One region of the Pseudomonas sp. AC242 genome, then DNA from elsewhere that is predicted to be linked to it. Evidence: predicted binding sites of a transcription regulator. Region 1 holds the regulator's gene; each other region holds the start of a gene.
The links. Region 1 encodes sigma-54, which starts transcription at its own class of promoters, with help from an activator protein. Its sites were predicted from a motif close to ANTGGCATNNANNTTGCTNT; they were not measured.

Region 1 (7,925 bases):
AGGTCGGCAATCGGGCCGAGCAGGGCGGTTTCATCCTGGATCGCCTCGGCCAGCGAGCGGTTGGCGTTGCTCAGTGGATGGCGACGGCGAGTCTCGGAGAAACGCTTGAGCAGGGTTTCTTCGTCGGCGTCCAGATACAGAACGTCGCACTGGATGTGCTTTCCCCGGACATCTTCAAGCAGCTCCGGAAAGCGCGTCAGGTGGCTCGGCAGGTTGCGCGCATCGATGGACACGGCCACCAGCGGTTGCGCCAGCTCAGTGTGAATCAGCGCGCGTTCGGCCAGTTCCGGCAGCAAGCCTGCAGGAAGGTTGTCGATGCAGTAATAGCCGTTGTCCTCAAGGACATCCAGAGCCGTACTTTTACCCGAGCCGGAACGGCCGCTGACGATGATCAAGCGCATGATTAATGCCCGTTCTGCTCGTCCAGGACAACCTGATACAAGGCTTCGTTGCTCGCGGCGCTGCGCAGCTTATCGCGCACGTCCTTGCGGTCGAGCATGCTGGCGATCTGACGCAGCAACTCCAGGTGCGCATCGGTGGCGGCTTCCGGGACCAGCAGTACGAACAGCAGGTCAACCGGAGCGCCATCAATGGCGTCGAAATCGATTGGCGTATCAAGGTGCATCAAGGCGCTGATAGGCGACTGGCAACCCTTGAGACGGCAGTGAGGAATGGCGATGCCGTTACCAAAACCGGTGGAGCCGAGTTTTTCACGGGCAATCAACGCCTCGAAGACATCTTGCATCTCCAGATCCGGCACTTCGCGGGCGATCAGGTTGGCAATTTGTTCGAGGGCTTTCTTTTTACTGCCGCCCGGCACGTTCACGAGGGAACGGCCGGGGGTCAGGATGGTTTCAAGTCGGATCATGGATTAGGGATGTTAACGACCGGTAGCGCCCTGAAGGAGGCTCTGGGTCTTTTCCTTATGCTTTTTGAGTTGGCGATCCAGCTTGTCGGTCAGTGAGTCGATCGCAGCATACATATCAGTATCTTCTGCGTTAGCGACCACTTCGCTGCCGGGTATATGCAAGGTGGCTTCAATTTTCTGCTTCAGCTTTTCGACGCACATCGTGACTTGCACGTTGGTGATCTTGTCGAAATGTCGCTCCAGTCGTTGGAGTTTTTCCTCGATGTAGGAACGCAGAGGTTGGGTCACTTCCAGTTGGTGTCCACTGATGTTGACTTGCATACAGCTTCTCCTTCGTTGCCAGTGCATAAAGCGGCAGGCCGAAAAGCCTGCCACTGGAACGCTGTAACGTGGCTTACATCAACCGCTTGCGTTCGCTCGAAGGCGCGATCCCGAGGGATTCGCGGTACTTGGCGACGGTGCGGCGAGCCACCTGAATGCCTTGTGCCTCCAGTAAACCAGCGATCTTGCTGTCACTCAACGGCTTTTTCTGATTTTCCGCTGCAACCAGTTTTTTGATGATCGCGCGGATCGCTGTGGACGAGCATTCGCCGCCTTCGGAGGTGCTGACGTGGCTGGAGAAAAAGTATTTCAACTCATAAATACCGCGCGGGGTATGCATGAATTTCTGTGTGGTCACCCGTGAAATCGTTGATTCGTGCATGCCGACCGCTTCGGCGATGTCATGCAGGACCAGCGGCTTCATGGCTTCGTCGCCGTACTCCAGAAAACCGCGCTGATGCTCGACGATCTGGGTGGCAACTTTCATCAGGGTTTCGTTGCGGCTCTGCAGGCTCTTGATGAACCAGCGGGCTTCCTGCAACTGATTGCGCATGAAGGTGTTGTCGGCGCTGGTGTCGGCGCGACGCACGAAACCGGCGTACTGGGCATTGACGCGCAGGCGTGGCACCGACTCCTGATTGAGCTCGACCAGCCAGCGCTCGTTGTCCTTGCGCACGATAACGTCAGGGACAACATATTCGGCTTCAGTCGACTCGATTTGCGAGCCTGGGCGCGGATTCAGGCTCTGCACCAGTTCGATGACCTGACGCAGTTCGTCTTCCTTGAGCTTCATGCGACGCATCAACTGGCTGTAGTCGCGGCCGCCGAGCAGGTCGATGTAATCGCTGACCAGACGCTTGGCTTCAGCCAGCCAAGGCGTCTTGGCTGGCAGCTGGCGCAATTGCAGCAGCAGGCATTCGCCGAGGTTGCGGGCGCCGATGCCGGCTGGTTCAAATTGTTGAATGCGGTGCAGGACGGCTTCGATTTCGTCCAGTTCGATGTCCAGTTCCGGATCGAACGCCTCGAGGATCTCTTCGAGGGTTTCATCCAGGTAGCCCTGATTGTTGATGCAATCGATCAGGGTGACGGCGATCAGGCGATCGGTGTCGGACATCGGTGCAAGGTTCAGTTGCCACAGCAGATGGCTTTGCAGGCTCTCGCCGACGGAGGTGCGTGTGGTGAAGTCCCACTCGTCATCGTCGCTGCTCGGCAGGCTGCTGGCACTGGTCTGGTAGACGTCTTCCCAGGCGGTGTCGACCGGAAGCTCGTTGGGGATGCGCTCGTTCCATTCGCCCTCCTCGAGGTTGTCCACCGTCGGGGCAGTTTCCTGATAGGACGGTTCCTGGATTTCGGTGGCGGGCTTCTGTTCGGCGTTGTCGGCCATGGGGTCGGAATTGTCGAAGTCGTCGCCTTCTTCCTGGCGTTCGAGCATCGGATTGGATTCCAGAGCCTCCTGGATTTCCTGTTGCAGATCCAGGGTCGACAATTGGAGCAGACGGATGGCCTGTTGCAGCTGCGGTGTCATCGTCAGCTGCTGGCCCATTCTCAAGACTAGCGATGGTTTCATGGCAGGGGCTTAACACCTTATTCGCCGGCGCTATGCGCCATCCACTACAGGGCGCCGAAGCGCCAAACTTAAGCAAATTATATGCCTGAAACTGAAGTGTTTGCCTAGAGCGCTGTAACAATTAAAGCGTATTAAATCCTGCTTGAATCGATACAGCGCCCGGGCGGCGCACCGGGCACTGTTGCGCTTACAGGCGGAACTCGTGGCCCAGATACACTTCCTTGACCAGATCGTTGGCCAGGATGGTTTCTGCATCGCCCTCGGCAATCAACTGACCGTCGTTGACGATGTAAGCGGTTTCGCAGATGTCCAGCGTCTCACGGACGTTGTGGTCGGTGATCAGTACACCAATGCCCTTGGCCTTGAGGTGGTGGATGATCTGCTTGATGTCGCCGACCGAAATCGGGTCGACACCGGCGAACGGTTCGTCGAGCAGGATGAATTTCGGTGCCGTTGCCAGCGCGCGAGCGATTTCCACACGGCGGCGTTCACCACCGGACAGGCTCATGCCGAGGTTGTCGCGGATGTGACTGATGTGGAATTCCTGCAGCAGGTTTTCCAGCTCTTTGCGACGGCCGGCCTTGTCGAGCTCCTGGCGGGTCTCGAGGATGGCCATGATGTTGTCGGCCACCGACAGTTTGCGGAAGATCGACGCTTCTTGCGGCAGATAGCCGATACCGGCCTTGGCACGACCGTGCATCGGCTGGTGGCTGACGTCCAGATCATCGATCAGCACGCGACCCTGATCGGCCTGTACCAGGCCGACGATCATGTAGAAGCAGGTCGTCTTGCCGGCGCCGTTCGGGCCGAGCAGGCCGACGATCTGGCCGCTGTCGATCGACAGGCTGACATCACGCACGACCTGGCGGCTTTTATAGGCCTTGGCCAGGTGCTGAGCTTTCAGAGTTGCCATTACTGGGTTTTCTCGTCGGTTTTCTTCTTCGGCTGGATCACCATGTCGATGCGCGGACGCGCCTCGGTAACCTTGCTGCCGGTAGCGCGACCGGCGCTGGCCAGTTTCTTCACGGTGTCATAGACGATTTTCTCGCCTTGCGTCGTGTTGTTGTCCTTGTCGACAACCTTGGCCTTGTCGATCAGTACAACGCGGTTTTGCGCGGCGTGGTACTGGATCGTTACGCCCCAGCCCTGTACAGGCTTGGCATCACCTTGAGTCTGCAACTGTTCGAAGTAGGCGAGGTTGCCCACCGACGTCACGACGTCGATATCGCCAGCCGGCGTACGGGTGATGGTCACCGTGTTGCCTTTAACGATCATCGAGCCTTGGGTGATGATCACATCACCTTTGTAGGTGGCGATGCCGTTCTTGTCATCCAGTTGGGCGTCGTCGGCCTGAATGCGGATAGGTTGCTGCTGATCGTTCGGCAGAGCCCAGGCGCTCACGCTTCCCAGTGCTGCGCCCAGACTGAGCAAAATAGGGAGGGTTTTAACGAGCCTCATACTGTCCTCTTACGTTCGATTGCAGGTGTATCCTGCTTTCCTTCAGGTACGCTTTCATTCCGACGCCAGTCGATACACCGCCAGCACCCTCGATTCTAACGGGTTGCTCGGTCTGCGCATATTCTTGCTGCGGGAACACGGTCATGCGGGTGCTGGTGATCAGAGTGCCGCGTTTTTTCTCATCGGTGCGCTGTACGCGTACCGAATCGATCAGTTCAACTTCGGTACCGCCCGAGTTCACTTCGCCGCGTTCGCTGGTTACGTGCCAAGGGAAGTCGGTGCCGCGATACATGTTCAGGTCCGGCTTTGTGACCAGGGTGACATCGGTAGCCTTGACGTGCTCGGCCTTGTCGGAGGTCATTTCATACTGCACTTTGCCGTCCGGCAGGTATTGCAGGGTGTGCGTGTTGGTTGCATACCAGTCGATAGGCGTTTCGACCGACGTCACCGGTGGCTTGTCGAGGAAGCGTTCCGGACTGATGTTCCAGTAGCCCACCGCGGCAAATATCGCCGCGATACAGCCGAACAGCAGGAAGTTGCGAAATTTTTTGCTAAACATGGTTTGGCTCACAGGTACGCGGCGTTGGCCGCATCGAGGCGGCCCTGGGCGCGCAGGATCAATTCGCAGAATTCGCGGGCGGCCCCTTCGCCACCACGGGCGCGGGTTACGCCATGGGCGTGTTCGCGGACGAAATCGGCGGCGTTGGCTACGGCCATGCCCAGACCAACACGGCGAATCACCGGCAGATCGGGCAGATCGTCACCGAGGTAAGCGACTTCTTCATAGCTTAGGCCCAGTTGCTCAAGCAGACCGTCGAGAACAACCAATTTGTCTTCGCGGCCCTGAAACAGGTGGGGAATCCCCAGGTTTTTCGCTCGACGTTCAACGACGGGTGTCTTGCGGCCGCTGATGATAGCGGTCTGCACGCCGGCGTTCATCAGCATTTTGATGCCTTGACCGTCGAGGGTGTTGAAGGTCTTGAACTCGCTGCCGTCTTCAAGGAAGTACAGGCGACCGTCGGTGAGAACGCCGTCGACGTCGAAAACCGCCAGTTTGATCGCTTTGCCGCGTTGCAGCAGATCGTTGCTCATTACATGACTCCTGCGCGCAGCAGATCGGAGAGGTTAAAGGCGCCGACCGGGCGATCTTCCTCGTCTACGACTACCAATGCGTTGATTCGGTGATCTTCCATGATTTTCAGGGCTTCGGCGGCCAGCATTTCCGGGCGGGCAGTCTTGCCGTGGGCCGTCATTACCTGGTCGATGGTGGCGCTGCGGATGTCGATGCTGCGATCCAGCGTGCGGCGCAAGTCGCCGTCGGTGAAGATCCCGGCGAGTTTACCGTCCGTTTCAAGGATAACGGTCATGCCCAGACCTTTACGGGTCATTTCCATCAATGCGTCTTTGAGCAGCGTGCCGCGTTGGACTTGCGGCAACTCTTGTCCGGCGTGCATGACGTTTTCCACTTTCAGCAGCAGGCGACGGCCGAGGGCGCCACCCGGGTGCGAGAAAGCGAAATCTTCGGCGGTGAAGCCGCGTGCTTCCAGCAGTGCCACGGCCAGCGCATCGCCCATGACCAGTGCTGCGGTCGTCGACGAGGTCGGTGCCAGGTTCAGCGGGCAGGCTTCGTGTTCGACGTGAACGTTGAGATTGACTTCGGCCGCCTTGGCCAGCGGCGATTGCGGGTTGCCGGTGACGCTGATCAACTGGATGCCCAGACGTTTGATCAATGGCAGCAAAGTCACGATTTCATTGGTCGAGCCGGAATTCGACAGGGCCAGGATCACGTCGTCGCGGGTGATCATGCCCATGTCGCCATGACTGGCCTCGGCCGGGTGCACGAAAAATGCAGGGGTGCCGGTGCTGGCCAGGGTCGCGGCAATCTTGTTGCCGATGTGCCCGGATTTGCCCATGCCAACCACGACCACACGGCCTTTACTGGCCAGAATCATCTCGCAAGCACGTACGAAATCGGCGTCGATATGGGGCAGCAAGCCTTGTACGGCTTCCACTTCGAGTTGGATGGTGCGTTGTGCCGATTGAATCAGGTCGCTGGATTGGCTCATGTCAGAAATCGTATAGCCCGATGAAAAGGCGGCGATTATAGCGGTTATGTTGCAAAGGCTCACGCAAGTTCGTCGTGCTTTGTCATTCCTCGTTACCAAAAGCCGGCAAAAGAGCCTGCGCACCTGTCATATCGCCGAACACAGGCTGGTACAAGCCTTGGGCGCTTAGCCTTTGCAGTGATATAGTTCGCCGCCAGTTCGGCCTGCCCGGGATGTACGTGCTTTTTAAGTAAAGACAGGCGTCCGAGTGAGAGGCTGCATCGCAAGGAGTTTAGATGAGTGCCGATAACGCCTACGCGGTCGAGCTGAAGGGAGTCTCCTTCAAGCGCGGTGCGCGCAGCATTTTCAATAACGTCGATATTCGCATCCCGCGCGGCAAGGTCACCGGCATCATGGGACCTTCCGGGTGTGGCAAGACCACGCTGCTGCGATTGATGGGTGCACAATTGCGCCCTGCCAGCGGCGAAGTCTGGGTCAACGGCCAGAACCTGCCTGCGCTTTCGCGCAGCGATCTGTTCGATGCGCGAAAGCACATGGGTGTGCTGTTTCAAAGCGGCGCGCTGTTCACCGATCTCGATGTGTTCGAGAACGTCGCTTTCCCACTGCGTGTTCATACCGATTTGCCGGAAGAAATGATCCGCGACATCGTCCTGCTCAAATTGCAGGCGGTCGGTCTGCGCGGTGCCATCGAATTGATGCCGGATGAGCTGTCGGGTGGCATGAAGCGCCGTGTCGCACTGGCGCGGGCGATTGCGCTCGATCCGCAGATCCTCATGTACGACGAACCGTTCGTCGGGCAGGATCCGATCGCCATGGGCGTGTTGGTCCGTCTGATCCGTCTGCTCAATGATGCTCTGGGGATCACCAGTATCGTGGTGTCCCACGATCTGGCTGAAACCGCGAGCATCGCTGACTATATCTATGTCGTCGGTGATGGTCAGGTGCTGGGTCAGGGTACGCCGGACGAGTTGATGAACTCGGACGAGCCGCGGATCCGCCAGTTCATGACCGGCGATCCCGATGGCCCGGTGCCGTACCATTTTCCAGCGACGGATTACCGCGCAGATCTTCTGGGGAAGCGCTGATGCGCAGAATTTCATTAATAGAACGCGTGCGCCGGTTCGGCGAGGCGGCGATCGACGCCGTCGCGGTGTTCGGTCGTGCGACGCTGTTTCTGTTTCATGCCTTGCTGGGGCGTGGCGGGATCAGCGGTGGCTTCAGCCTTCTGGTCAAGCAACTGCATTCAGTCGGCGTGATGTCGCTGGTGATCATCGTCGTTTCCGGGATCTTCATCGGCATGGTGCTGGCGCTGCAGGGCTTCAGCATTCTGTCGAGCTACGGTTCGGAACAGGCCGTGGGGCAGATGGTTGCGCTGACCCTGTTGCGTGAGCTCGGCCCGGTGGTGACAGCGCTGTTGTTCGCCGGTCGTGCCGGTTCGGCGTTGACGGCAGAGATCGGCAACATGAAGTCCACCGAACAGCTTTCCAGCCTGGAAATGATCGGCGTCGATCCGCTCAAGTACATCATTGCCCCGCGCCTGTGGGCCGGCTTCATTTCTCTGCCAGTGCTGGCGATGATTTTCAGCGTGGTGGGCATCTGGGGCGGTTCGTGGGTGGCTGTCGACTGGCTGGGTGTGTATGAAGGC
Region 2 (7,925 bases), 5.2 Mb from region 1:
AAAGAATCTGTTTGTACCATATCGCCAAATCCAGACCTTTCGCATCTTTACTTTTCCAGTCTGCAACGTCATCCCAAGGGAAAATTGTTGGCCCCTCCCAGAGTAAGTATTGCTTTATCGCTGCTGGGGTAATTGGCTCAAACTTGACCGCTGCTGCATCAATATTTGGGATTCTCGGGGCAATGTCCTTGAGAAAGAATTTGTAGGCGATCTTTCGCGAGTTTGATCTGAATGTCTGGTCACGAAGATCCGTTGCTTTGCCTTTTCTTCTCATTGTTTTCATCTGTTTGGATCTGGTCGCAGAAGATAGCCAGCAGAGAGGGGGCAGCGAAATCAGACGTGGGGGACGCGTTTTGTAGGACGTTACTTCTGTGAGTGGAGGATTTCGGAGTAGGGGGGGGGGAGATAACGAAGACACAAAAAAGGTCATTTCAGTGGTATCGCTGAAATGACCTTTGGTGAGGTTGCAGCGCAAAAATTCAGATCAATTGCAGAGCCTTTTTCCACCATGAGTTCACAACCGTGCGGTTTACCAGCTCTCGCTCCGTCACCATGTGTGGCACATCTTGTAACCGAATCCACGGCTGGTTATTCCAGTGCAACAAACTCAACGTCATGTCCGGCCAACTGAGCAAGCTGAGGTGTGGACGTTCGCTTGTGGTGGGGTGTTGGGCGTCGCGCAGGGTGGGGATGACCTGGTGGGTGAGCCATTCGCGCAGCGCTCGGTATTCGGGGCAGTAGTGGTAGACGAGGAGGGCGTAGATGCCGGATTCGCTGATCAGCAGGGCGTTTTCGATTTGGTTGTGGATGAGGGTTTTGCGGGTCTGGTATTGGTCGGGGTCGAGTTTTCGCAGCATGCGTTCGTTGAGGTAGATGTGCAGCAGGCGGCTCAGGTCTCGGGCGCAGAACCAGGGTTGGTTCTGGATGAGGAGGGCGTGGAGAGGGAGTTTGTGGCGGGTGAATATGTGCGGGGTCAGATAAGTCTCTTCTTGATTCATTGAGCAGTTCCTCTTGCTTAAGGGGCTGCCCTCAATCGTCGCCAAACGATTGGGTGGCAGTTGTACGCGGGTTGGCGAACCGGAGCAAAAGGAACCCGGCAGACCCGAAGGTCTCCCACGCACAACCGCCATGAAACGATGTGGCGGTAAATGTAGCCGCCATCATGGTTGTCGTGCGCCTTAAGCTGTTCGGGTCGCCAAACCCGCTGCTGAACATTCAGCATCGGGTGAGCTTAGAAACCTGGGCTTTTCGGCGCAATCGGACGGCGGTCATTCAGGTTGTAGGACGTTGCCGGGATGGTTGAAGGGCTGGAGATCAAAAGATCGCAGCCTTCGGCAGCTCCTACAGGGGGCGCGGATTATTCCGCGGGCGGCGTCAGCTTGGCTTCCATCTCGGCAACCTTGGCTTCAAGGCTTTCGAGGCGAGCGCGAGTACGCGCCAACACAACCATCTGGCTATCAAATTCTTCACGGCTGACCAGATCGAGTTTGCTGAAGGCACTCTGCAGCAGCATCTTGAACTGGCTTTCGATTTCGGCTTTCGGCAGCGGGGTGTCGCCGCTGAAGAGGCGGGAGGCGGTGCCGCTCAGGGCGTCGAGGAAGTCTTTGGGCGCGAGCATGGTGGATGTCCTGGAAACAATGGCCGGCAGTGTATCACGCAGTGTCTATAGTCAATCTCGTGGTCAGGGATGCACGCTTTTCGCGCAGGCGGACGGATGGCGACGCACCGTTGTTGTGCGTATCCGGATGGCGTTTTGCACGGGATGCCTTGCGGCAGCGGCCAAGGGATTGAAATCAGGGGATTTTGGCGAGATGGCAAGGTTTCTGCTTAGTCACCTTCGACCCATGCACTGATGCAGTCGCTGTGACGAATGCAGTGCGGCAGACGGAGCGGGGAGTTTCGTCAGCAGCGGTTAGCTGGCGTCAGTCGGGCAGGTAAGGCCGACGATGCGTTACAAAGCCAGGCACTGCGCTTAGACTTGAGTCGGGTTTGTTTTCCTGGGGCAAGTCCACCAATTCGGGAGAGAGTTTCATGAAGCTAGTCACTGCCATCATCAAGCCGTTCAAGTTGGACGACGTGCGCGAGTCGCTGTCCGAAATCGGCGTGCAGGGCATTACCGTTACTGAAGTCAAAGGCTTCGGCCGGCAGAAGGGTCACACCGAGCTGTATCGCGGCGCGGAATATGTGGTCGATTTTCTGCCCAAGGTGAAAATCGACGTGGCCATCGACGACAAGGATCTGGATCGGGTGATCGAGGCGATCACCAAGGCGGCCAACACCGGCAAGATCGGTGACGGCAAGATCTTCGTGGTCAATCTGGAACAGGCGATTCGCATCCGTACCGGCGAAACCGATACCGACGCGATTTAAACGCCGCCACAAACCCCAACGCCCCAGGAGAAAACAATATGACTCTGCGTAAATTCGCAGGGCTAGGAGCCCTGTTGTCCATCGTAATGCCAAGCCTTGCAATGGCGGCAGACGAAGTGGCGGCCCCAGTCCTCAATTCCGGCGACACTGCCTGGATGCTCACCTCGACGGCACTCGTGCTGTTCATGACCATCCCCGGCCTGGCGCTGTTCTACGGCGGCATGGTTCGCTCGAAAAACATTCTTTCCGTGATGATGCAGTGCTTCGCCATTACCGGTCTGATCAGCATCCTGTGGGTCATTTATGGCTACAGCATTGCGTTCGACACCACCGGCATGGAGCAGGGCGTCGTCAACTTCAACTCGTTCTTCGGCGGCATGGGCAAGGCGTTCCTCGCCGGTGTCACGCCTTCGAGCCTGACCGGCCCAGCGGCTTTGTTCCCTGAGGCGGTGTTCATCACCTTCCAGATGACCTTCGCGATCATCACTCCGGCGCTGATCGTCGGTGCGTTCGCCGAGCGGATGAAGTTCTCCGCGATGCTGATCTTCATGGGCATCTGGTTCACCCTGGTTTACGCGCCGATCGCGCACATGGTCTGGTCCGGCAACGGCGGCCTGATGTGGGACTGGGGCGTGCTCGACTTCGCGGGCGGCACCGTGGTGCACATCAACGCCGGTGTCGCCGGTCTGATTGCCTGCCTGGTGTTGGGCAAGCGTAAAGGCTTCCCGACCACCCCGATGGCTCCGCACAACCTCGGTTACACCCTGATGGGCGCGGCGATGCTGTGGGTCGGCTGGTTCGGCTTCAACGCCGGCTCCGCTGCAGCGGCCAACGGCACTGCCGGCATGGCGATGCTGGTCACTCAGATTGCTACCGCTGCTGCGGCACTGGGCTGGATGTTTGCCGAGTGGGTCACCCACGGCAAGCCAAGCGCACTGGGTATCGCATCGGGTGTGGTGGCCGGTCTGGTCGCGATTACTCCGGCTGCCGGCACCGTGGGCCCGATGGGTGCACTGGTGATCGGTCTGGCCGCAGGCGTGGTGTGCTTCTTCTGCGCCACCACTCTGAAACGCAAACTCGGTTATGACGATTCCCTGGACGCGTTCGGCGTGCACGGTATCGGCGGTATCCTCGGCGCGATCCTCACCGGTGTGTTCGCAGCTCCGGCTCTGGGTGGCTTCGGCACCGTTACCGATATCGGTGCGCAAGTCTGGATTCAGGTCAAAGGCGTGGGCTTCACGGTGATCTACACCGCGATCGTCACCTTCATCATCCTCAAGGTCCTCGACGCCGTCATGGGTCTGCGTGTGACCGAGGAAGAAGAGTCGGTTGGCCTCGATCTGGCACAACACAACGAACGCGGCTACAACCTGTAAGTACGCGCATTAAAAAACTTGCCCGGTTCGCCGGGCATTTTTTTGTCTGGAATTTGTCATTCAGAGAGCAGCTGAAAGGATTTTTCGTACTGCTTTGGTCGTGTTTACGACGGGCGTTTTTCTGCGGCCAATGGCTTACATGATTGCAGGAATATTAGGGCCTTTGTTTTTTCCCAGAGCGCGCTAGAATGCGCCCCGAACGTGCGGAGAACTGTATGTGGCAACAGACTCTGATAACCCTGCGGGCACGGCCCCGGGGCTTTCATCTGGTAACGGACGAGTTACTCGCGGGGCTGCCTGAACTCAGGGAGTGCCGGGTCGGTCTGTTGCATTTGTGGCTGCAGCATACCTCGGCGTCGTTGACCATCAACGAGAACGCCGATCCGGCGGTACGTCGCGACTTCGAACGATTTTTCAATCGTCTGATCCCACAAGGAACAGACGGCTATGAGCATAACGACGAAGGCCTGGACGACCTCCCGGCGCACTTCAAGGCCAGCGTGCTTGGCTGCCAGATCAGTCTGCCGGTTTCGGCAGGTCGCCTGGCACTGGGGACCTGGCAAGGCGTTTATCTGGGCGAGCACCGTGATCATGGCGGTGCCCGAAAAGTCCTCGCCACCTTGCACGGTGAAGGGGCATAAACCGTTGGTCACCAATGGTTACTGATTTTTTAACGGCGACTTTCGACAGTTGCCAAAGCTGGTCTATAACTAATCTGCTTTTCGCAAGTCATGAGGTAGAACATGAGCGACGATGATCTGGAAAACGACGACCTCGAAGTAGGCGACGAAGACGAGGCCGAGGAAGGTCTGGAAGCAGCAGCGGAAGACGTTGCTGACGACGATGGTGGCGACGATACGCCGGCCCCGGCTGCCAAAGGCAAAGCCAAGGCTGCGGTGTCGGTAGACGAGTTGCCGAGCATTGAAGCCAAGAACAAGGAACGCGACGCCCTGGCCAAGGCCATGGAAGAGTTCCTGTCGCGTGGCGGCAAGGTTCAGGAAGTGGAGGCCAACGTGGTCGCCGATCCGCCGAAGAAGCCGGACAACAAGTACGGCAGCCGCCCTATCTGAGGCGTGCCGCTGGCTTGCTGAAAAGGCCCGCCGTCGCTGCGGGCTTTTTCATGGGCGAAAGAAAAATTTGAAGGCGATGCAGACCCTGTGGGAGCTGGCTTGCCAGCGATGGCGGCCTGTCAGACAACATTGATGTGGAATGTGCTGGCCTCATCGCTGGCAAGCCAGCTCCCACAGGGAATGATGGAAATCAGGGTCAGTGTTGGGCATTCCAGCGTGCGAGCACGGCTGGCAAATCGCTCAGGCTACGAATCTCGGCATCCGGCAAGCGATCCGCTTCCCAGGCCTTGCCCGCCGGGTTGAACCATATCGCCCGCAACCCCGCCTGCTGTGCCCCGGCAATGTCATCGCCCGGATGATCACCGATGTGCACAGCGGTTTCGGCGGTGGCGCCACCGCGTTGCAGAGCCTCATGAAAAAGCCGCGCATCCGGTTTGGCGATGCCGATATCTTCCGCGCAAAGCGCAAACTTGAAGTAATCCGCCAGCCCTAACCGGCGTACATCGGCATTGCCATTAGTGACAACGCCGAGCGAGTAATGATTGGCGAGAATCTCCAGCACCGGCTCGACTTCAGGAAAAACTTCGATCTGATGCCGTGCATGCAGAAACACTTCAAAGCCCTTGTCTGCCAGGTCGGTTGCTTCACCATGGGCGTAACCAGCGTCTTCCATCGCATGAAACAACACCCGCCGACGCAGAGCGCTGATCCGATGCTTGAGTCCCGGCTCGCCGGCCAACACCCGCTCACGAATCGCCCACAAATGCTCCACCGGCACCGCGCCCAGATTCGGCGCATGTTCGCTCAGCCATTCGCGCAATATCGCTTCGGCACTGACGATCACCGGGGCGGTGTCCCACAAGGTGTCGTCGAGGTCGAAGGTGATCAACTGGATGCTCATGAATCGTCGCCTTTCATGCGTTTGGCCCGTGGGTGGGCGCTGTCGTAGACCGCCGCCAGGTGCTGGAAGTCCAGGTGGGTGTAGATCTGCGTGGTCTTGATATCTGAGTGGCCGAGCAATTCCTGCACCGCGCGCAGGTCCTGCGAGGATTCCAGCAAGTGGCTGGCGAAGGAGTGGCGCAGCATGTGCGGGTGCAGGTTCTGTCCCAGTTCTCGTTCGCCGGCCAGTTTGACCCGCACCTGAATCGCTCGTGGACCGAGGCGTCGGCCTTGCTGGCTGACGAATACGGCGTCGTCTGCGGGGTTGGTCATGGCCCGTAACGGTAACCATTGTTCCAGTGCTTCGCGGGCCTTTTTACCCACCGGCAGCAGTCGGGTCTTGCTGCCCTTGCCGAGCACTTGAACCATACCGTCAGCAAGATCCAGCTGATCAAGATTGAGCCCGGTCAGTTCGGAAAGGCGCAGGCCGGAGGAATAGAACAACTCCAGAATCGCCTGATCGCGCCGCGCAAGAAAATCATCCTCGACCGCACCTTCAAGCAGTTGCAGCGCACGGTCAGTGTCGAGGGTTTTCGGCAGGCGACGCTCACCTTTCGGCGGCGCCAGACCGGTCGCCGGATCGTGGTCGCAAAGGCCTTCGCGGTTGAGGTAGTGATAGAGCCCACGCACCGCCGACAGCAGCCGCGCGAGGCTGCGCGAGGATTGGCCTTGCGCATGCAGACGAGCGATCAGGCTGCGCAGGCGCTGAATATCCAGCGCCGCCCAACTGCCGATGTTTTGCTTCACGCACCAGCCAAGGACTTTATCGAGGTCGCGGCGGTAGGCCGACAGGGTGTGCGGCGACACCTGTCGCTCACTGCGCAGGTGTTCGCAGTAAGCGTCCAGTTGCCGTTCCATGTTCAGCGTACCGAGCGCAGGGAGCTGTTGACCCGTGGCAGCACGCGGCCCATGACTTCGGCGATGTAGCTGAGGAACAGCGTGCCCACCGAACTCTTGTAGTGCTGCGGATCACGGCTGGCGATCGCCAGAATGCCGTGAATGCCTTGATGGCTGACCGCGACGACAGCGGTGGAACCGATCTGCTTGCGCTGCTCTTCGCCGAAGAGGAAGTCCAGTTCATGCTCACGCAGGCTGCCGCTGACGCTTTTGCCTTCGGTGAGCAGGCCGCCGATGGCGACTTGCGCGTCAGCGTGAGTGACCCAGCGGCCAACCGGTGCCGGGTTATCGCCAAGCAAAATAAGGCTGACAAAAGGCACCTGGAAATCCTGGCGCAGACTGTCTTCGACGCTGATCACCACGTCTTCCAGGCTGCTGGCATCCATCAGGGACAGGATCAAGCGACGAGTCTTGTCGAACAGGCGATCGTTGTCGCGGGCGACGTCCATCAAATGCGAGAGGCGGTGACGCATCTCGATGTTGCGGTCGCGCAGGATAGTCATCTGCCGCTCGACCAAGGACACGGTGTCACCGCGCTGGTGAGGAATGCGCAAGGCGGGCAGCAATTCCTGGTGCTCGACGAAGAAGTCCGGATGAGCCTCCAGGTATGCGGCAACCGCTGCCGCCTCCAGGCTCTCGGACGCTGATTCGTCGGACTGTCGGGCGGGTACCTGAGGCTTATCGGTCATGGTTTCTGCTCACTCAAAGACGTACTTGTCCTTCGTATACACGCACTGCCGGACCGGTCATCAGCACCGGTTGACCAGGGCCAGCCCATTCAATGGACAGACGCCCGCCAGGCAGGTCGATCAATAGCGGCGAATCCATCCACCCCTGGCTGATCGCAGCGACAGCCGCTGCACACGCACCGGTACCGCAGGCCTGGGTTTCCCCGGCGCCACGTTCCCACACGCGCAGTTGCGCGCGGTTGCGGTCGATGACCTGGAGAAAACCGACATTGACCCGCGCCGGGAAGCGCGGGTGGTGTTCGATTTTCGGCCCCAGTTCATGCACCGGTGCACTGTTGATGTCTTGCACGCGCAATACGGCGTGCGGGTTGCCCATCGACACGGCGGCCAGCTCGACCGTGGTGCCGTCGACTTCCAGCTGATAGCTGGTCGCCTGGGCGGGTGCTTCGAACGGAATGTCCGCCGGCACCAGACGCGGGGCGCCCATGTTCACACCGATCTGGCCGTCGTTACGCACGTCCAGTTCGATGATGCCGCCCTTGGTCTCGACGCGGATCTGCCGTTTGGCGGTCAGACGCTTGTCG
Region 3 (7,925 bases), 990 kb from region 1:
CATCGTGCATCCTGCATTTTGCGGGATCGTTGTCGAAACAACGGAACCAATCGCTTACCCGATGATCACCGCAGCCGTCGGCCGATCAGCAGATACAAAACATTGCAAAAACCGCGTGTACAGCGCGAGAAGCGCTGACGTATTTTCGATCTCGACCCGCGCTCGAATGTGCCGGTTGCTGCAAGCCAAAGCCCGAAAAATAAAAACATCGACCTGCACGCCAAGGTCGGACGGGGAGCATCCATGAGTCACGCGCCAAGCGACACGATTACCTGGGGCATGATGCTCCGCAAATTGCCGATGATCGCCAAGGCCATCCCACGGGTGGTCAAAGGCATGAAGGTGGCCAACGTCACGGATCCGACCCAAAGCTGTGGCCTTGGCTGGACGTTCGAGCAAGCGACGCTGCGCAACCCCGAGGGGCCGGCGTTATTGCAGGGCGATGTGCGGCTGAGCTATGCGCAGGTCAACCAGTGGGCCAACCGCATCGCTCACTATCTGAACGGGCAAGGCATCGGCAAGGGCGACGTGGTCGCGGTGTTCATCGAAAACCGCCCGGAACTGCTGGTAACCATTCTGGCGCTGGCCAAGGTCGGTGCGGTCAGCGCGCTGCTCAATACCTCACAGACTCGCGACACACTGATCCACAGTGTGAATCTGGTGGCACCGGTGGCGATCGTCGTTGGCGATGAACTGGTTCCAGCTTATGCGGCCATTCGCGATCAAGTGACGATCGCCGCGCCTCGTACCTGGTTCGTGGCAGATCAAGACACTTACAGCCATCCGGGCATTGCGCCCGAGGGCTACGTCAACCTGATCAGCGCCAGTGCCGATGCCTCCAGCGAGAATCCACCGAGCAGCCAGCAGATCTTCTTTGACGACCCGTGTTTCTACATTTACACCTCGGGCACGACCGGCCTGCCCAAGGCTGGGGTGTTCAAGCATGGGCGCTGGATGCGCAGCTCCGCCAGTTTCGGCATGATCGCCCTCAACATGGGCCCCGACGACGTCGTCTATTGCACCTTGCCGCTGTACCACGCCACCGGTCTCTGCGTGTGCTGGGGCTCGGCGGTCAATGGCGCCTCGGGTTTCGCGATCCGCCGCAAGTTCAGCGCCAGTCAGTTCTGGAACGACGTACGCCGCTACCGCGCGACCACCATTGGCTACGTCGGCGAATTGTGCCGTTATCTGGTCGATCAACCGGCCAGCGCCGATGACAGTCGTCACGATGTGCGCAAGATGATCGGCAACGGCTTGCGCCCGGGTGCCTGGGCTGAGTTCAAAACGCGTTTCGGCGTCGCTCACATCTGTGAGCTGTACGCGGCGAGCGACGGCAACATCGGGTTCACCAACATTCTCAACTTCGACAACACCATCGGTTTCTCGCTGATGGCCTGGGAGTTGGTCGCCTACGACCATGAAAGCGGCGAGCCGCTGCGCAGCGCCGACGGTTTCATGCGCAAGGTTGGCAAGGGCGAGCAGGGCTTGCTGCTGGCGCGGATCGACGAAAAGGCGCCGCTGGACGGTTACACCGATCCGCAAAAAACCGCCAAGGTTGTCCTTCACGACGTGTTTAGCAAAGGCGATCGGTTTTTCAACACTGGCGATTTGTTGCGCAACATCGGTTTCGGCCACGCACAATTTGTTGATCGGCTCGGTGATACCTACCGCTGGAAGGGCGAAAACGTTTCGACCACTGAAGTCGAAAACCTTCTGCTGCAACACCCGCAGATTTCCGAGGCGGTGGCCTATGGCGTGGAGATCCGCAACACCAACGGCCGCGCCGGCATGGCGGCGATCACGCCGGCGGAATCCCTCGCGACCCTGGATTTCGCCGAGTTGCTGACCTTTGCCCGGGAGCGCATGCCGGCCTACGCCGTACCGTTGTTTCTGCGAGTGAAGGTAAAAATGGAAACCACCGGCACGTTCAAATACCAGAAAACCCGATTGAAAAATGAAGGCTTCGACCCCGGCCAGGCGGGCGATGACCCGATTTACGCTTGGCTGCCTGGCACGCAGACTTACGTTCGAGTTACCCATGAGGTATTGGCGGAAATTCATCAGGGCAAGCATCGTTATTGAATCTGGCTATGGCGCGACTTGAGAAAAAGGGGGTGACAGCCAGCGCCTCGCTCGGGAAACTGTCGACTTTCCGATAGACCGAAAGTGGAGTTGCCCATGTCCGACCAAAGCCGCCAGATGACCCCTGAAGAAGCTGCCGAATTCACCGAGCAGGTTTTCAACAAGGCGCGCGACGGTGATGCCGAGATGCTTGATCGCCTGGTCACGGCCGGTTTGCCGGTCAACCTGAAGAACAGCAAGGGCGACACGTTGTTGATGTTGGCCAGCTATTACGGCCATGTCGATGCAGTGCAAGTGCTGCTTAAACACAAGGCCGATCCGGAAATGCGCAATGGCAACGGCCAGAGCCCGATTGCCGGTGCGGCGTTCAAGGGCGATCTGGCGGTGGTCAAGGCGTTGGTCGAGGCGGGCGCCGAGATCGAAGGCTCGTCGTTTGATGGTCGTACGGCGCTGATGATGGCGGCGATGTTCAATCGTGTGGAAATCGTTGATTACCTGATCAGCAAAGGCGCAAATCCGCAAGCCAAGGATGCCAATGGCGTCACGGCGCTGGATGCGGCCCGCACGATGGGCGCGGTTGATACCACCGCGCAGCTGGAAAAACTGTTGGGTTGATTAGATCAAAAGATCGCAGCCTGCGGCAGCTCCTACGATGATGCGTTCGCCGTCTGTTTCGCGGACGATGCTGAGTCGGTAGGGAACTGCCGAAGGCTGCGATCTTTTGCTTTGTGCGCTATCCTCCGCGCCCTCAAATTTCACCTTCCACAGGATCCGCCCTCATGAAAGCCGCACTCGTCGAACTCATCAGCAAAATCAGCTCCGGCTGCATGGGCGAGGACGAGATCCTGAAAGTGGCCGATGAAGCCGCGCAAGCCTACGCCGATGCCGGTGCTTTTCTGACCGCCAACCCGGACATCAACTATGACGACACCTTCCCGATCCCGTTGGGTGAGTGGGTCGTCGTCGGCAGCCTGCCGGAAACCGTGCTGTTCCAGGCTGACACCTACGTTGACCTGTTCGCGCAGATCGTCGCCTCGTTCGGTCCGGGTGTGGATTTCAACCTCAAGCCCAAGCAACTGGCCAAGACCGAAGCGCTGGTCGCACTCAACCGCATCCAGGTGCAGATGAGCAGCATGAACAAGGAAAACGGCGGCTACACGCTGATGAACTTCAGCCAGTTGCTCGACGACGAACTGCAAATGGTGCTGGTCTTCGGCAACGACGTGCCACGGGTGCTAGAACTGTGCGCCGAAGTCGGCATCGCCGCCGCGCCATCGCTCGAAGCGTTGAAGATCGCCGTTCACGTCTGAGTGCAATAAAAAGGAACCCTGCGCGCGACCGTCTATCCTAAAAGTGCATGCCACTATTCTGGAGCGACACCATGGGTTCCACGTTCAACGGTCTGATTGGCCTGATCATCCTTGCCCTCGACATCTGGGCCATCATCAACGTGTTGAAAAGCGGCGCGACCACCGGGATGAAAATCGTCTGGGTGCTGCTGATCATCCTCCTGCCGGTACTGGGCCTGATCATCTGGGCAATCGCCGGACCACGCGGCAACGTGCGGATCTAGCCACAAACTTCGTGAGCATCCCAAAACCTGTGGGAGCTGGCTTGCCAGCGATAGGATCACTGCGGTGTCACTGATGAACCGAGTTGACCCTATCGCTGGCAAGCCAGCTCCCACAAGGATTGTGGTGGGCCGATGAAGTGAGGTTCGACCTGTCATCTTCGGCAACGTAGAATGCGCGCCTTTCCCGGGCAATCGTCCCCACGATTGACGCCCGCGCATTCATCGGAGCACTTGACCATGACCGTTACCCAAACCAGCGAGTACCTGGAAACCCTCTACGAAGGCTACGGCCAGCGTTTTCGCATGGAAAAACTGCTGCACGAAGTGCGCACCGAACACCAGCACCTGGTGATTTTCCAGAACCCGCGCATGGGCCGGGTCATGGCGCTGGACGGCGTGATCCAGACCACCGAAGCCGACGAATTCATCTACCACGAAATGCTCACTCACGTGCCGATCCTCGCCCACGGTAGCGCCAAGCGTGTGCTGATCATCGGCGGCGGTGACGGCGGTATGCTGCGCGAAGTGACCAAGCACGCCGGTGTCGAGCACATCACCATGGTCGAGATCGATGGCACCGTGGTCGACATGTGCAAAGAGTTCCTGCCGAACCACTCCAGCGGCGCCTACGACGATCCACGTCTGAACCTGGTGATCGACGACGGCATGCGTTTCGTCGCCACCACCACGGAAAAATTCGACGTGATCATCTCCGACTCCACCGATCCGATCGGCCCGGGTGAAGTGCTGTTCTCGGAAAACTTCTATCAGGCCTGCCATCGTTGCCTGAACGAGGGCGGCATCCTCGTGACCCAGAACGGCACGCCGTTCATGCAGATCGACGAAGTGAAAACCACCGCCGGTCGCCTGAACAGTCTGTTCCCGGACTGGCACTTCTACCAAGCGGCCGTACCGACCTACATCGGTGGCTCGATGACTTTCGCCTGGGGCTCGACCAACCCGGCTTACCGCAAGCTGAGCCGTGAAACCCTGCAACAGCGCTTCATTGGCAGCGGTATCGTCACCCGCTACTACAACCCGGAAATCCACATCGGCGCGTTTGCCTTGCCGCAGTACGTGCTGCAGGCGATCAACAAGCCAAGCAACGACTGAATAATCGCTGCAAGTCTTGTAGGAGTGAGCCTGCTCGCGATTACGGTTTGTCTACCAACATCAGCGTTGGATGAGAAATCGCTATCGCGAGCAGGCTCACTCCTACAGTAAATGTCGTTTTTTTCATCTTTGTCCGCTGTAATCCTTTTGAACCAACTTTCGGCGCATACAGTCGAGATAGGTGTAAGCCCATTTGCGGGTTTGATCGAGGAGGCACCGATGCAAAAGTGGAAAGTCACTTTCGTGGACGATCATGGTGAAATTGTCGATGAGGTGTTCGAGCGCGCGGAATGCCCCAGTGACGATGAGGCCGCTCGATTGATCAAAGCACGGCTTCTGCCCGTCGCCGCCGAACTGGACCTGAACGATCTGGAAGGGCGTACCGCCGATGCTGGCGTGAAAAGTCTGAAAACCCAGAACAGCATTGAAATCCGCAGCATCACTCCCATCTGACATTCTTCCTGTCACCTTTCACACCAGGCCTTGGCAGCAGCTCTAACTTGGGGCTACTCTGCAAGCGAGATCAGCGAACGGATCGCTAAGGTCTGGTCTTGTCAGCTACATGCTTGTTCCCGCGTGCAACCACGTTGCCGTAGTACTTTGGCCAAAGGCCCGGGGCGGGAATACGGAAAGTCTATCCATCTATGCGAGGGGGACGATTCATGAGCACAGCCTATCAAGAAGACATCAGCAGCAATGTTCTGCGCCGCATGAAAGAAGGCGGTTTCGATTTTTCCCGATTCCATCCCATCGAGTTCTACGCCATTTTCCCGGACGAGGAGCGGGCGCGCAGGGCGGCAGGCAAATTTCGCGGTGAATCCATCAATGCCCAGGTCAGCGTGCGTGATGACGGTGCGTGGGCGCTGGAATTAAGCAAAGTGATGTATGCGACGTATGACGATATTGGCGACTTCGAGCAGGGATTCTCTGCCGTGGTTGAACCTCTGGGCGGCATTATCGAAGGCTGGGGTGTGAAACAGGAGGTGCGCAACCGCCACCGTTTGAACTGATCTCTGGTTTCATTTGTTGAACAACGGCTGACCTTCGGGTTGGCCGTTGTCATTTCCGGCGTAAGCGAAATGCTCTGGCAAAACCCTGAAACAAGAAACCGAGGCAAAAAAAAGCCACCGGAGAGGGTGGCTAAAAGGGAAGACCGATAAGGAGAGGAAACCGGTCAGGGTTACAGCGGGGCGGGCTGCCGAGGCAAGCCCAATCAGTTGAGCTGGGCGCTTCGTGACGTTGTAGTCGGCGAAGTTTTGCAGCGAATGCGCGGATTATCCGCAGGCAGCGCCGGGCAGTGAAATCAACTCTGACTATGCTGGTGATAGGCGATGCAGTGCGTCGCAATGAAGCGGGGGCAATCCGGTTGGGGCATTTGCCGCACAGGAATGGTGCGGTGCCTGCGGCGTGTATTTCCAACCGATTGAAATCAAAGCGTTTATGCCGATGGCACGGGCCTTGCGAAGGCCTGTATGTCCGGGTGACAAGGAGTACGGCATGATCCGCACCTATTTTGATGAGATGTACGATGCCGGCGGCCAGGTTCGCCCGCATTATCGGGAGTTCGCCCGCTGGCTGGCCGATACGCCAGACGAACTGCTGGCCCAGCGGCGACGCGAGGCCGATCTGCTGTTCCATCGCGCCGGCATCACCTTCACGCTCTATGGCGACGAGCAGGGCACTGAGCGACTGATTCCTTTCGACACCATCCCGCGCAGCATCCCTGCCAGTGAGTGGCGGATCGTCGAGCGTGGCTGCATCCAGCGGGTCAAGGCGTTGAACATGTTCCTCGCCGACCTCTATCACGAGCAGCGCATTATCAAGGCCGGGATCATTCCCGCCGAACAGGTGCTGGCCAACGAGCAATACCAGTTGGCGATGCAAGGCCTGGATCTGCACCGCGATATCTATTCGCACATCTCCGGCGTCGATCTGGTGCGCGACGGCGACGGCACCTATTACGTGCTCGAAGACAACCTGCGTACGCCGAGCGGCGTCAGCTACATGCTCGAAGACCGCAAGATGATGATGCGCCTGTTCCCGGAGCTGTTCGCCGCCCAGCGCATCGCACCGATCGATCATTACCCGAACCTGTTGCTCGACACCCTTAAAAGCTCCAGCCCGATTGATGACCCAAGCGTGGTGGTGCTGACGCCGGGGCGCTTCAACAGCGCGTTCTTCGAGCACGCGTTTCTCGCGCGGGAAATGGGCGTTGAACTGGTCGAGGGTGCGGACCTGTTTGTGCGTGACGACAAGGTCTTCATGCGCACCACCGACGGCCCGAAAGCGGTGGACGTGATTTATCGCCGCCTCGACGACGCGTTCCTCGATCCGCTGGCGTTCAATCCCGACTCGATGCTCGGCGTGCCGGGGCTGCTGTCGTCCTATCGCTCTGGCAACGTGGTGCTGGCCAACGCCATCGGCACCGGTGTGGCGGACGACAAATCGGTATACCCGTTTGTCACCGACATGATCCGTTTCTACCTCGATGAAGAGCCGATCCTGAAGAACGTGCCGACCTGGCAGTGCCGCAACCCGTCTGAACTTTCCCATGTGCTGGCCAATCTTCCAGATCTGGTGGTCAAGGAAACTCAGGGGTCCGGCGGGTACGGGATGTTGGTGGGGCCGGCATCGACGAAAGCGGAAATCGATGCCTTCCGCGAACGCATCAAGGCCAAGCCCCATGCGTACATCGCGCAACCGACGCTGTCGCTGTCGACCTGTCCGACCTTTGTCGAAAACGGCGTTGCGCCGCGCCATATCGACTTGCGCCCGTTTGTCTTGTCCGGGCGCGAAACCCGCGTGGTGCCCGGTGGTTTGACCCGTGTGGCACTGCGTGAAGGCTCCCTGGTGGTGAATTCCTCCCAGGGCGGCGGTACCAAGGACACCTGGGTGGTCGAGGATTGAAGGAAGCTTGCCATGTTAAGTAGAACTGCCTCGGATCTGTATTGGATGTCGCGTTACCTGGAGCGGGCGGAAAACCTCGCACGGATGCTCGACATCAGTTATTCGCTGTCGCTGATGCCGCAGGACGGTCGCGGTGATGGTCTGCACGAATTGGCCATGCCGCTGCTGATTACCGGCACCCTCGACGATTACCTGGAGCGTCACGGCGCGTTGCATGCCGAACGGCTGCTGCACTTCTTCGCCCTCGATG

Region 2: the regulator sigma-54 is predicted to act here: its motif matches at 1,811-1,830, upstream of glnK (P-II family nitrogen regulator).
Region 3: the regulator sigma-54 is predicted to act here: its motif matches at 6,214-6,233, upstream of ACZZ0A_RS05585 (circularly permuted type 2 ATP-grasp protein).

The regions. Positions count from the first base shown of each region.
Region 1 covers NZ_OZ409873.1:226,499-234,423, forward strand. Annotated here, with positions in the region: gene rapZ (RNase adapter RapZ) at 1-401, opposite strand, end outside; gene ptsN (PTS IIA-like nitrogen regulatory protein PtsN) at 404-868, opposite strand; gene hpf (ribosome hibernation-promoting factor, HPF/YfiA family) at 881-1,189, opposite strand; gene ACZZ0A_RS00935 (RNA polymerase factor sigma-54) at 1,263-2,756, opposite strand; gene lptB (LPS export ABC transporter ATP-binding protein) at 2,944-3,669, opposite strand; gene lptA (lipopolysaccharide transport periplasmic protein LptA) at 3,669-4,214, opposite strand; gene lptC (LPS export ABC transporter periplasmic protein LptC) at 4,201-4,773, opposite strand; gene ACZZ0A_RS00955 (KdsC family phosphatase) at 4,782-5,306, opposite strand; gene ACZZ0A_RS00960 (KpsF/GutQ family sugar-phosphate isomerase) at 5,306-6,280, opposite strand; gene ACZZ0A_RS00965 (ATP-binding cassette domain-containing protein) at 6,556-7,365, shown strand; gene mlaE (lipid asymmetry maintenance ABC transporter permease subunit MlaE) at 7,365-7,925, shown strand, end outside.
Region 2 covers NZ_OZ409873.1:5,442,676-5,450,600, reverse strand. Annotated here, with positions in the region: gene ACZZ0A_RS24575 (N-acetyltransferase) at 1-283, opposite strand, end outside; gene ACZZ0A_RS24570 (BRO-N domain-containing protein) at 480-998, opposite strand; gene ACZZ0A_RS24565 (accessory factor UbiK family protein) at 1,358-1,618, opposite strand; gene glnK (P-II family nitrogen regulator) at 2,032-2,370, shown strand; gene ACZZ0A_RS24555 (ammonium transporter) at 2,409-3,746, shown strand; gene ACZZ0A_RS24550 (secondary thiamine-phosphate synthase enzyme YjbQ) at 3,962-4,387, shown strand; gene sutA (transcriptional regulator SutA) at 4,490-4,816, shown strand; gene ACZZ0A_RS24540 (HAD family hydrolase) at 5,013-5,717, opposite strand; gene xerC (tyrosine recombinase XerC) at 5,714-6,613, opposite strand; gene ACZZ0A_RS24530 (DUF484 family protein) at 6,616-7,341, opposite strand; gene dapF (diaminopimelate epimerase) at 7,355-7,925, opposite strand, start outside.
Region 3 covers NZ_OZ409873.1:1,214,861-1,222,785, forward strand. Annotated here, with positions in the region: gene ACZZ0A_RS05550 (long-chain-acyl-CoA synthetase) at 244-2,082, shown strand; gene ACZZ0A_RS05555 (ankyrin repeat domain-containing protein) at 2,179-2,697, shown strand; gene ACZZ0A_RS05560 (hypothetical protein) at 2,862-3,392, shown strand; gene ACZZ0A_RS05565 (PLDc N-terminal domain-containing protein) at 3,464-3,655, shown strand; gene speE (polyamine aminopropyltransferase) at 3,893-4,768, shown strand; gene ACZZ0A_RS05575 (hypothetical protein) at 4,988-5,221, shown strand; gene ACZZ0A_RS05580 (ribonuclease E inhibitor RraB) at 5,431-5,778, shown strand; gene ACZZ0A_RS05585 (circularly permuted type 2 ATP-grasp protein) at 6,266-7,675, shown strand; gene ACZZ0A_RS05590 (alpha-E domain-containing protein) at 7,688-7,925, shown strand, end outside.